2 regions of the Aeribacillus pallidus genome follow, and region 1 is predicted to be linked to the other one. Evidence: riboswitches for the same ligand, from Rfam matches in the RefSeq annotation. Region 1 holds a riboswitch; the other holds the start of a gene.
What was found. Region 1 has a riboswitch for S-adenosylmethionine ahead of metK (methionine adenosyltransferase). Riboswitches for the same ligand answer to the same signal wherever they lie in the genome.
Positions count from the first base shown of each region.

Region 2: another riboswitch for S-adenosylmethionine. It lies ahead of ABES52_RS14530 (acetyl-CoA C-acyltransferase); the one in region 1 lies ahead of metK (methionine adenosyltransferase).

Region 1 covers NZ_JBCNBW010000003.1:1,303-6,900, reverse strand. Annotated here, with positions in the region: gene ABES52_RS00400 (efflux RND transporter permease subunit) at 1-2,921, shown strand, start outside; gene metK (methionine adenosyltransferase) at 3,132-4,334, opposite strand; SAM riboswitch class I at 4,644-4,784, opposite strand; gene pckA (phosphoenolpyruvate carboxykinase (ATP)) at 5,277-5,598, shown strand, end outside.
Region 2 covers NZ_JBCNBW010000065.1:47,778-53,375, forward strand. Annotated here, with positions in the region: gene ABES52_RS14525 (hypothetical protein) at 262-1,398, shown strand; SAM riboswitch class I at 1,877-1,985, shown strand; gene ABES52_RS14530 (acetyl-CoA C-acyltransferase) at 2,137-3,303, shown strand; gene ABES52_RS14535 (AMP-binding protein) at 3,306-5,294, shown strand; gene ABES52_RS14540 (acyl-CoA dehydrogenase family protein) at 5,278-5,598, shown strand, end outside.

The sequences.
Region 1 (5,598 bases):
TGGAATTTTTGCCAAGCGTAGATAATCCAGTGGTTACTATCACGACATTTGGTCAAGGTATGAATGCTGAAACAATGACAGAAAAGGTAACTGATCCGTTGGAAAAGGAATTTAGAAACTTAAAATATATTGACACCATCCTTTCTTCAACGAGCGAAGGTTTGTCAAAAATTGACATTATATATACTTCTGAAGCAGATATGAAAGAGGCAACAAGAGAAGTTGAAAAAATTATCGGGCAAATACAATTTCCCCAAGGGGTTATGAAGCCGTATGTTGCTCAGTTAAACACATCGATGATTCCGATTTCACAAATAGCCATTCAATCAGAAAAAGGCTTTACAAAACAAGATGAACATATAATTGAAGAAGAAATCATCCCTCAACTAGAGGGAGTTGACGGGGTATCTAACATTTTATTTTATGGAAAATCCCATACAGAGCTGGTGATTACGCTTGATCCAGAGCGAATGAATGAAAAACAAATTTCCGCTCAGCAAGTAATAATGGCGCTGCAAGGGAAAAATGTGTCGGTACCTGCAGGCGAACTTACCGTCGGCGGAAAGAAAAATTCGTTGAGAGTTATTGGGGAACTTGAAAATGTAGAAGAAATAAAAAACATTCCATTAACACTACAAGCAAAGTTAAAAGATATTGCAGACGTGGAAATTAAGCAAACTTATGAAGCCATTTCCCGAATAGGCGGTAAAGAAGGGGTCGTATTAGTTATTTCTAAAGAAGCAAGTGAAAATGCCGTAAGTATCGGAAAAGAAATCGATAGAAAAGTAAAAGAGCTAGGAAACGCATACAAAGATCAATTTGAAATAAAAACACTATATTCCACCGCAGAGAAAGTAGAAAACGCAGTATATGGGATGGCAAAAGAAGTAGGTCTTGGAGCATTAGCGGCGACTTTGATTATTCTATTATTCTTACGAAATATCAAAACTACTTTCATAGCGGTTGTAAGTATACCATTATCTGTGTTTATGACGTTATTCTTATTAGATATCTCTAATGTTACATTAAATATTTTGTCCCTTGGCGGTTTAGCTGTAGCTGTTGGACGATTGGTAGATGACAGTATCGTCGTAATTGAAAACATCTTTAGAAGAATTCAGTCTGAATCATTTTCAAAAGAAGTCATCATTGATGCAACGAAAGAAGTTGGGGTTGCGATTACATCCTCCACTCTAACAACGATCGCCGTATTTTTGCCGATCGGATTCGTTTCTGGCGGGATTGGAGATTTTATGCTCCCAATGGTGCTGGCGGTCGTATATTCCATTTTATCTTCATTATTAGTAGCCCTCACCGTCGTTCCGTTAATGAGTTTTTGGCTGTTAAAAAAGACAAAACATAAAGAAGCTCAACCTTCTAAACGTTATCAATCAATCCTTCATTGGGCGCTTTCACATAAATTTATTGTATTGTTGGTATCTTTCCTTCTCTTTGTCGGTTCGATTACGGCTTATGTCATGTTGCCTAAAGCAAATGTGGAAGCTGATGATGAATCCATGGTAAGTATTGTGATGACTTTTCCGGCAGATTATGACCTAAAAAAAGCCGAGGAACAGGCAAAAGATTTTGAACAATTGTTATTAAAACAAGACAAAGCCAAAGAAGTGATGTTTCGAATGGGAGCGGCTTCCGAGGATGCCAGGTGGGGACAGGTAACAAAGGATAATGAAGCCACGTTCCTTCTTATGTTCGGAAAAGGGGTAGACATCGATCAATTTATTGAAAACATGAAATCACACAATAATGAATATAAGCCTGCTAAAATTGAATATTTAAAAAGCTCCTTAGGTTCTTTCGGGGGAGGAAGTACAATTGAGCTGAATGTGACGGCAACAAACGAAGAGGATTTAGTAAGAAGTACCGATTTAGTGATGGCAGAGTTAAAGAAAATGGATAGATTAGACAAAATTAAAAGCAATTATGAAGAGCTTCAAAATGAATGGGTGATAAAGGTAGACCATGAAAAAGCCGCACAATATGGGCTCACTCCGCAGCAAGTGGCGGAACAAATGAGGATGATTGTCAGCAGCACCCCGTTAGGAGAATTAACATTAAACGGGGAAAACATGATGATTGTGTTGGATTACAAGGATCATAAATTAATCAGTACAAATGAAATTTTGGATACCATGATCACTTCCCCTCTGGCAGGTCCGGTCAAATTAAAAGAGGTTGCAAATATAAACGAGGAGAAAATCAAAACAATTGTATTTCATAAAGATGGAAAAGAATCGATTCGAGTGACGGCAGAAATTGTATCTGAAGATATCAAAAAAGTTGGAACAGAACTTAACAAAATGATTGCAAATTTAAACCTTCCAGATGACGTGAAGGTAGAAATAGCAGGAGCTACCGAGTCACAGCAAGAAACCTTTATGGATTTATTTAAAATTATGGGTATTGCTATTGTCCTTGTATACTTAATTATGGTTATTACATTTGGGCAGGCAAGAGCACCTTTCGCCATTCTTTTCTCTTTGCCGTTAGCGGTAGTCGGCAGTATTTTAGGTTTAGTTGTAACAAGAACACCAGTGGATTTTAATGCTTTAATAGGTGCGTTAATGCTCATTGGAATTGTTGTGACGAATGCCATTGTACTCCTTGAACGTGTCCTGCAAAACAAACAAAAAGGCATGATTACAAGAGAGGCATTGCTTGAAGCAGGTTCCACCCGTCTCCGTCCAATTATCATGACGGCTGTTACCACCATTGTTGCCATGCTCCCGTTAGCATTAATCCAAGCGGAAGCAGGAAGTATGGTGACGAAAAGTTTAGCAGTTGTCGTAATCGGTGGTTTGACGGTTTCAACGCTGCTGACACTAGTTGTTGTTCCAGTTATGTATGAATTATTGATTGGTTCGGGATTAAAGAAAAAGAAGAAAAATGAAACTCTCGATTAAAACGAAGTAGTACGATAACGAAAATGGATGATGTGGGGAATTGATAATCTGTGCAAAAAATGACCATGATTCATGTTTAACAATTTTATTCTTTTTTTACCCTAAATTGTGCCTAAACCATAACAATTATTATAGAGCCTTTTCATAATTCCAGAAAAGAAAAAGAGCTATATCCTAATCAAGGAGATAGCTCTTTTTAGTCCTTCATTATTATTGATTTAAAGCTTGCTCACGAAGAGCTTCTGCTTTATCGGTACGCTCCCATGGAAGGTCAAGGTCGTTGCGTCCGAAGTGACCGTATGCCGCTGTTTGTTTATAAATTGGGCGACGAAGGTCAAGCATTTTAATAATACCAGCTGGACGTAGGTCGAAGTTGTTACGAACGACTTCGATTAATACGTCTTCAGATACTTTTCCAGTACCGAATGTATCAATAGAAATTGATACTGGTTTCGCAACACCGATGGCATATGCAAGTTGAACTTCACATTTATCTGCAAGACCAGCTGCTACGATGTTTTTCGCTACGTAACGAGCAGCATATGCTGCAGAGCGGTCAACTTTTGTTGGGTCCTTACCAGAGAATGCACCACCGCCGTGACGAGCGTATCCACCGTACGTGTCAACAATAATTTTACGTCCTGTTAATCCAGCATCACCTTGAGGACCACCGATGACGAAACGTCCTGTTGGGTTGATGAAATATTTCGTATTTTCATCGATCAGTTCTTTTGGAACAACTGGCTCGATAACATATTCTTTAATATTACGTTGAATTTGATCTAAGCTAATTTCTGGGTGATGTTGTGTAGATACAACGATTGTATCAATTCGAACCGGTTTGTCATTTTCATCGTATTCAACCGTCACTTGCGTTTTTCCGTCTGGACGTAAGTATGGAAGAATTTCTTCTTTACGAACTTCTGTAAGACGACGAGCTAATTTGTGTGCAAGGGAAATTGGTAATGGCATTAATTCTTTCGTTTCGTTACATGCAAAACCAAACATTAACCCTTGGTCGCCCGCACCAATTGCTTCGATTTCTTCATCTGTCATTTGTCCTTCACGTGCTTCTAACGCTCTGTCAACACCCATTGCAATGTCAGGGGATTGTTCATCGATAGAAGTCAATACGGCACAAGTTTCCGCATCGAAACCATATTTCGCACGAGTGTAACCAATTTCTTTAACTGTTTCACGAACAATTTTTGGAATATCAACATACGTGGATGTTGTAATTTCTCCGCTTACAAGTACTAAACCAGTTGTTACAGAAGTTTCACATGCAACACGAGCATTTGGATCTTTTGCTAAAATAGCGTCAAGAATGGCGTCAGAAATTTGGTCACAAATCTTATCTGGATGACCTTCTGTAACAGATTCAGACGTAAAAAGACGACGTTTCTTTGTCATCTGATGGATCCTCCTTTGTTATGATTTTTTAAAAAAGCAGCAGCTCCCTCGAGTCATTGAACCAACGCATAAAACGGTAATGTAACATATGCACCTGTTCATTCATTGGTCCTTTCATGCCCGTATCTTTTACTGCTTCATCGTCACGGTACTCATTTCCCTTAGTAGTATGAAGTAAACCTATCATTTTTATCAATGTGAAAAGAAGTGGCGTTTGCATTAAAGGCACGATTCTTTGGCAAAATAAAAAAACCTTTCCTTTTTAAATATCTTCTAGAGGAAAGGTTGATTGTGTCATCATGCCTTTCACTCTTATCGTTCAAGGCCTCGCCTTGCAACAGGTTAGCACCTTTGCTCGGAATATGGGATAGTCTCGAAAATCCCATCTCCCTCAATGAGCAGGTTGCTGGGTTTCATAGGGCCTGTCCCTCCACCAGCTCGGGATAAGAGTATCCGTTCAAGGTAAAATCTTATCGTATTTTGTCAAAGCGTGTCAACAAAATTTTCATATTTTTATACAGCAAAATCATGCCAATGTGTGATTGCTTTGATGAACACTAAAATTGTCTGATTACTTTTGTAAAAGGTCCTTGTAATGATCATATTGTCCGTGAATTGTCTTCGTTTGTCCACAAAATGAACATTTTGTCCAAATGTCAACTATAGGATGTATGAGTCTATTCGCCTACTTTTTACAAAACAAGAGACAGTAGCTGCTACATTCCACATTCGTTCTAATATAATATAGAGTGTGACAAAAACAATACAAAATTCCCCTTACTGACAAAACAGAGACAGGAAATTGTGACAAAAAATAAAACATTTTAAAAAAATATTGTAAATAGTATAGATTATTTACATAAATGTGTTATACTGTTTTTAAGGAACAAAGGGGTTAACGATATATCATTATAAAATCACGAAAAGGAAGGGTTTCGCCGTATGAATTCTGTTAGTCTTTCGAACTTAAAAGAGTTGCTTACTGGTCAAAATGTTCGTGTTCAATTATCAGTTCCACGACTAGTGGAAAAAGTGTTAAGCCGTGGAGAAGGGGTCCTTTCTTCTACTGGAGCGGTTCGTGCAGAAACAGGAAAATATACAGGTCGGTCACCTAAAGACAAATTTATTGTCGAAGAACCTTCTGTTAAAGATAAAATTGATTGGGGTTCCGTAAACCAACCAATTTCACCAGAAGCATTTGATAAATTATATAATAAAGTTATTCAATACTTAAAGGAAAAGGACGAAATTTTTGTCTTCAAAG
Region 2 (5,598 bases), on a different contig from region 1:
TAATATTTGCTAGTATTCGATTCACTATAATATAATTTTAATATAAAATTACATGATATGAAGGATTTTTATTACTGATTAGGTAAAAAATTGTTAAACGAGTCTTTCGATGAATAGTGGAGAAATTGGAAACAAAAAATGAATAATTGCCCATTAATTAAACACTTTTCATCCATATAAATATCATGAACTAGTAAATATATAACGTTTTTTGTCTTAGTGCCAGCTACCTGTCAAAAAATATACTAAAAGGAGTTATATATGGACAAAAGAATCAATTTAGTCAAAGCCCTTGGAATTACTTACAAAGAAGACATCATTTCCAATATGATCGTTGCCTTAATAAAACATTCAAGAAGTTTTAGAGAATCTTTTTTATCAAAATTGATAAATCTTCAACAGCCGTCCGATTTCTCCGTTCGAATATATACCCGTATATTAACTTCAGTAGGAATACCTGACATTGTTTCAGTGATTGAAAATGAAAGGGAATGTTATTTACTAATCATTGAGAATAAACTGAAAGCGGATGAAGGATATAAACAAACGTTAAGATATGCTAGTAAGGAATGTATCACAGAGTTAAAAAAAATACTTGGTTTATCCGATCGAAAAGTGGAAGAGAAATTCATATTTTTAACACTTGTACCAGAGTCGATCCCAACTAGCAGTTTATTTATTAACATTTCATACGAGGATTTAATCAACAACATACCTTCTCCGACTGAAGATGTTGGACTAAAGATGTTATATGAGGATTTATCTGATGTATTGTTAGAGTTTTATAAAGATCTAGATATAACTGATAACGATTTGATATTAGAAAAGTTTACCGAAAAAACGGAGCCGGAACGTTTAAAAGTCCGATTCCGTAAATTAATGAATAGTATTTCTAATTTACCAAACGGTCTTTCACGATCTCCCATTGATGAGGTAGTGGGTACGGGCCGTATTAACTATATTGTTCAATTTTCAAAGAAATCATGGAAAGGAAAAATTGCTCAAAAAACAGAAGAAGGGAAATACTTATTAAATGAAGATACTTTTGATATTCATGTAGAATTTACATTTGATGCTTTTAATCGTTCCTTTACTTTACCATTACACTATGAAACACGCCCATACTTACCAAAACGAAAAATAGCTAATCATTCAGAAGGTAGCGAGAAATATCTTTATCAGAGAGAAATAGTGAAGCGTATGATTCATGAAAAAATTAAATCGCTAAACGATCAATCTATTAAATGTTATAATGGTTCAAACCAAATTGCCAATACAAAGATTGTGTTAAACGAAAACACCACTGTTAAAGAGTTCAAGGAACAGTTACTATTGAATTTGCGCAAAATATCAGAATTTGTGGATGAAACGGTATCCGAATTAAAAGCGATGTCCTAAAGATTTGGTACATAGGTAACGGAGCTTGTTTCCTCAAAAAAGGAATCCACGGAACATGTGATGAAGACTAAACATAAGTAACGGGAGCCTATCAGGTATTTGATAGGCTTTTTTTACTGGAATCTTTCATTAGTAGGGGGCAAGATTGTTGAACATTCGCGAAATCTATCGATAAAACAGGAAAATCGATCGAATTAATTTGCAAAATATATTGATAAATCAGGAAAATGGTTCGAAAAAATGTTCGAATCCCTACTGCGGTTTTTAGGTTAACCACATGTCTCTTTTTATCAAAAAAGTCTTTTCTTTGAACTGGATGATTAATAGGTTAAATCTGTTGATTTCGAAAAAATTTTTTCTTACAGCCACAACGATGTAAACGTTCTCAACATCTTTTTCGTAAAAAATCAAAGTTGACATGAAAGTAAAAAGGTTATAACATTCGGATTATCAAGAAAATTCAATCAAATGAAATAAAGTCTTATCCAGAGTGACTGAGGGAACAGGCCCGATGACGTCCGGCAACCTCCTTTATGGAACGGTGCTAATTCCTGCAGAATGAGTTTTTTCATTCTGAAAGATAAGGCGAAACAAATTGGTAATACCTTAAGCCTCTTTCAGAATGAAAGGGGCTTTTTCATTGCTTATAAAAAGCAATTGAAAAATGCCCCGTCTGATAAGGTGAAACACCATAAAAGGATGACAAACTAATTCTGTGAATGGAAAGGAGAAGAAGGTATGACTGTGGTTATTTTAGAGGGAGTGCGTACGCCATTTGGAAAGTTTCGAGGAAAACTGGCCGATGTATCAGCGAAACAGCTAGGAAGCGTTGCAGTGAAAGAATTGCTTCGCCGGGTTCCGGAAGGAAAAAACGCAGATGGAGTATTACTTGCACAAGTCATCCAGGCTGGAGAAGGGCAAAATCCAGCGCGAAAAGTGGCCGTAGAAGCGGGAGTGGATCTTTCGGTACCTGCTATTACACTCAATAATGTTTGTTTGGCCGGATTGGCTTCCGTTTCGGATGCTACGCGCCGGATTGTTTTACAGGAAGGGCAGTTATTCATTGTTGGGGGCTATGATTCGATGACGAACGCTCCGCACACTGCCAACTTGCGAAAAAGTGTCCCGCTTGGAAAAGCAGAGTTTACGGACACTTTAATTAATGACGGCTTGTGGTGCTCCCTCTCCAATGAATCAATGGGCGTATTGACTGACAAGAAAAACAAAGAACTAGGAATCACTCGAAAGGAACAGGATGAATATGCATGCCTTTCACAACAACGGGCATACAAAGCGTTACAAGAGGGCCGGCTGCAGGAAGAAATCACTCCTGTATACGCACATGAAGAATGGATAAAAGAAGATGAAGGTATTCGCCCGAACACCACGATTGAAGGATTAGCGAAACTCCGTCCTGTTTTTACAGAAGACGGTACGATTACAGCTGGAAACGCATCGCAAATGTCAGATGGCGCAAGTATTGGAATTGTCGCAAGCGAGACACAAGCTGAAAAACTTGGCTACACACCGCTTGCAAGAATCATCGGTTGGGCAGATATTGCTGGTCCAGATACGAGCCTCCATTTAAAACCGGCCCAGGCAATTGAAAAAGTCTTGGAGAAAACGGGGCTTACGGTTCGTGATATAGACTTGTTTGAAATTAACGAGGCCTTTGCCAGTGTGGTCATAGCCAGCTGCAAGAAACTAAAGATTCCGTATGAAAAAGTAAATGTCAACGGCGGAGCGATTGCTATCGGCCATCCTTTAGGAGGCACAGGGTTCCGGTTGCTGCTAACGCTTGTTCATGAATTAAAACGGCGAGGCGGCGGAAAGGGAATTGCGACACTTTGCGGCGGGGGCGGCCAAGGATCAGCCATCCTAGTAGAAGTGCCAAAGAGGTGGTAGCCATGACAACGAACATTCAACAAACCTTTGATTTCCTCAATCAGCAGGTACCGGTATGGAATCCTAATAAAACCCTCATAAAAAATGCAAACATCCAATTATTTATGAACAAGCACAAGATCCCCAGCATCGAAGAACTCCACGGAAAATCGATTCAGAACCCGGAATGGTTTTATGAAAGCTTGCTGGAAGAGTTTGATATCCTTTGGCAAGAGCAGTATCAACAACTTCTGAATACAGAAAAAGGAGCACCATTCGCCAAGTGGTTTATCGGTGGAAAAACAAATCTCCATTATTACACCATTGAAAAACAAATCAGCCAAGGAAGAGGAAATACAGTCGCGTTGATCTGGGAAGGAGAAAACGGTGACACGATCTCTTATACCTACAATGAACTGAACGAAAAAATAAATGAGCTGACAGCTGCCCTTACATCCCTTGGAGTTTCTAAAGGAGATCGCATCGGGATTTACTTGCCGCCTATTCCAGAAGCCCCCATCTCTTTATTTGCGTGTGCCAAAATCGGTGCGATTGTCATTCCAGTGTTTTCAGGCTACGGGGCTGAGGCGGTAGCATCAAGGCTGAATGATGGTGAAGCAAAAGTATTGATCACAGCCGACGGATTCTTCCGCCGAGGAAAGATTGTCAAGATGAAGGAAGAAGCTGATCGGGCGGTTGAGCTAGCACCAACGGTCCAGCAAGTCATTATTGTCAACCGCTTTAACCGAAACATTTCCATCCATCCAAGTAGAGATTATTGGTATGAGGAGTTGATTGGAAACCATTCATCTCAAGAAGCAGAAACCGAATTCGTCGATTCCGATCACCCATTCATGATTATGTATACGTCCGGAACAACTGGCCGACCTAAAGGAACGGTCCATACACATACGGGATTTCCGCTAAAAAGCGCGATCGATCTGTATTTTTGCTTTGATATAAAAAGAACGGACCGCATATTTTGGCAAACGGATTTTGGGTGGATGATGGGCCCGTGGCTATTTCTAGGTGCTGCTGTGCATGGCGCAACTGTTGTCCTCTATGAAGGAAGTCCCGATTTTCCTCATGAAAGGAGATTATGGGAATTAATCAAGCGCCATCAAGTTTCGATCTTTGGAATCTCTCCAACTCTCATTCGCTCCCTGATGGTAAAAGATGTTGAAGTACCAAATCTTCCATCTTTACGGATTCTTGGGTCGACAGGGGAACCGTGGAATCCAACGGCATGGCACTGGTTCTTAGAAAAAGTCGGTAACGGACGGTGTCCCATTATTAATTATTCAGGCGGAACAGAAGTATCAGGAGGGATACTGGGCACCTATCCCATTTTTCCACTAAAACCATGCGGATTCCATGGCCCAATTCCCGGTATGGCTGCAAGCGTCGTCAATGAACGCGGAGAAAAAGTGGAACATACAGTCGGGGATTTAACGATTAGAGCACCGTTTCTAGGGATGACGAAATCGTTCTGGAACGATGATCAACGCTATGTAGAAGCCTATTGGTCAAAGTGGGAAGGAATTTGGGCGCACGGTGATTTTGCTGCCGTGGACCAGCATGGATTCTGGTATTTGCTAGGACGTTCCGATGACACTATGAAGGTGGCAGGGAAACGGATCGGGCCATCAGAAATCGAAGCAGCGGTCACGGCTCATGAAGCGGTAAAAGAGGCGGCAGCAATTGGAATCCCGCATCCAGTAAAGGGTGAAGTTCCTGTTATTTTTGCCGTTTTACATGTACATGAGGATTCACATTCTGACTTGGAACAGGAATTGCTTGCTTATGCCGCACGCTCTCTCGGGAAAGCCCTGAAGCCAAATAAGGTTCATATTGTCTCAGAGCTTCCATATACGCAGAGTGGAAAAATTGCCAGGAGAGTCATCAAATCATCGTATCTTGGCGAGCCGTTAGGGGATATTTCGACCCTGAAAAACAGGGAATCACTAAAGGAAATTGCCAAAAGGGGGAAGGGAATTGAGTATATTGGCTAACGAACGTAAGCAAATTAATTTATCGGAGGAACTGTCAAGACCATTTATTCAAAATGAGCGTCAGGAATCGCTATTTCGCGAGGTAGCTGTGCTTGCCGATCGTTTTCAAACGAGGGCGGCTGCAATCGACGAAGAGGGAAGGTTTCCGTTTGAAAATTTTCAAGAGCTGAAAAAGTCCGCTTACGTCTCTCTTACCGTTCCAAAACAATTTGGCGGCAAAGAGATTTCCCTCTACGAATTTGTTCTTTTGCAAGAGCGGCTCGCCCAAGGGGATGCGTCCACCGCTTTAAGTATCGGTTGGCAC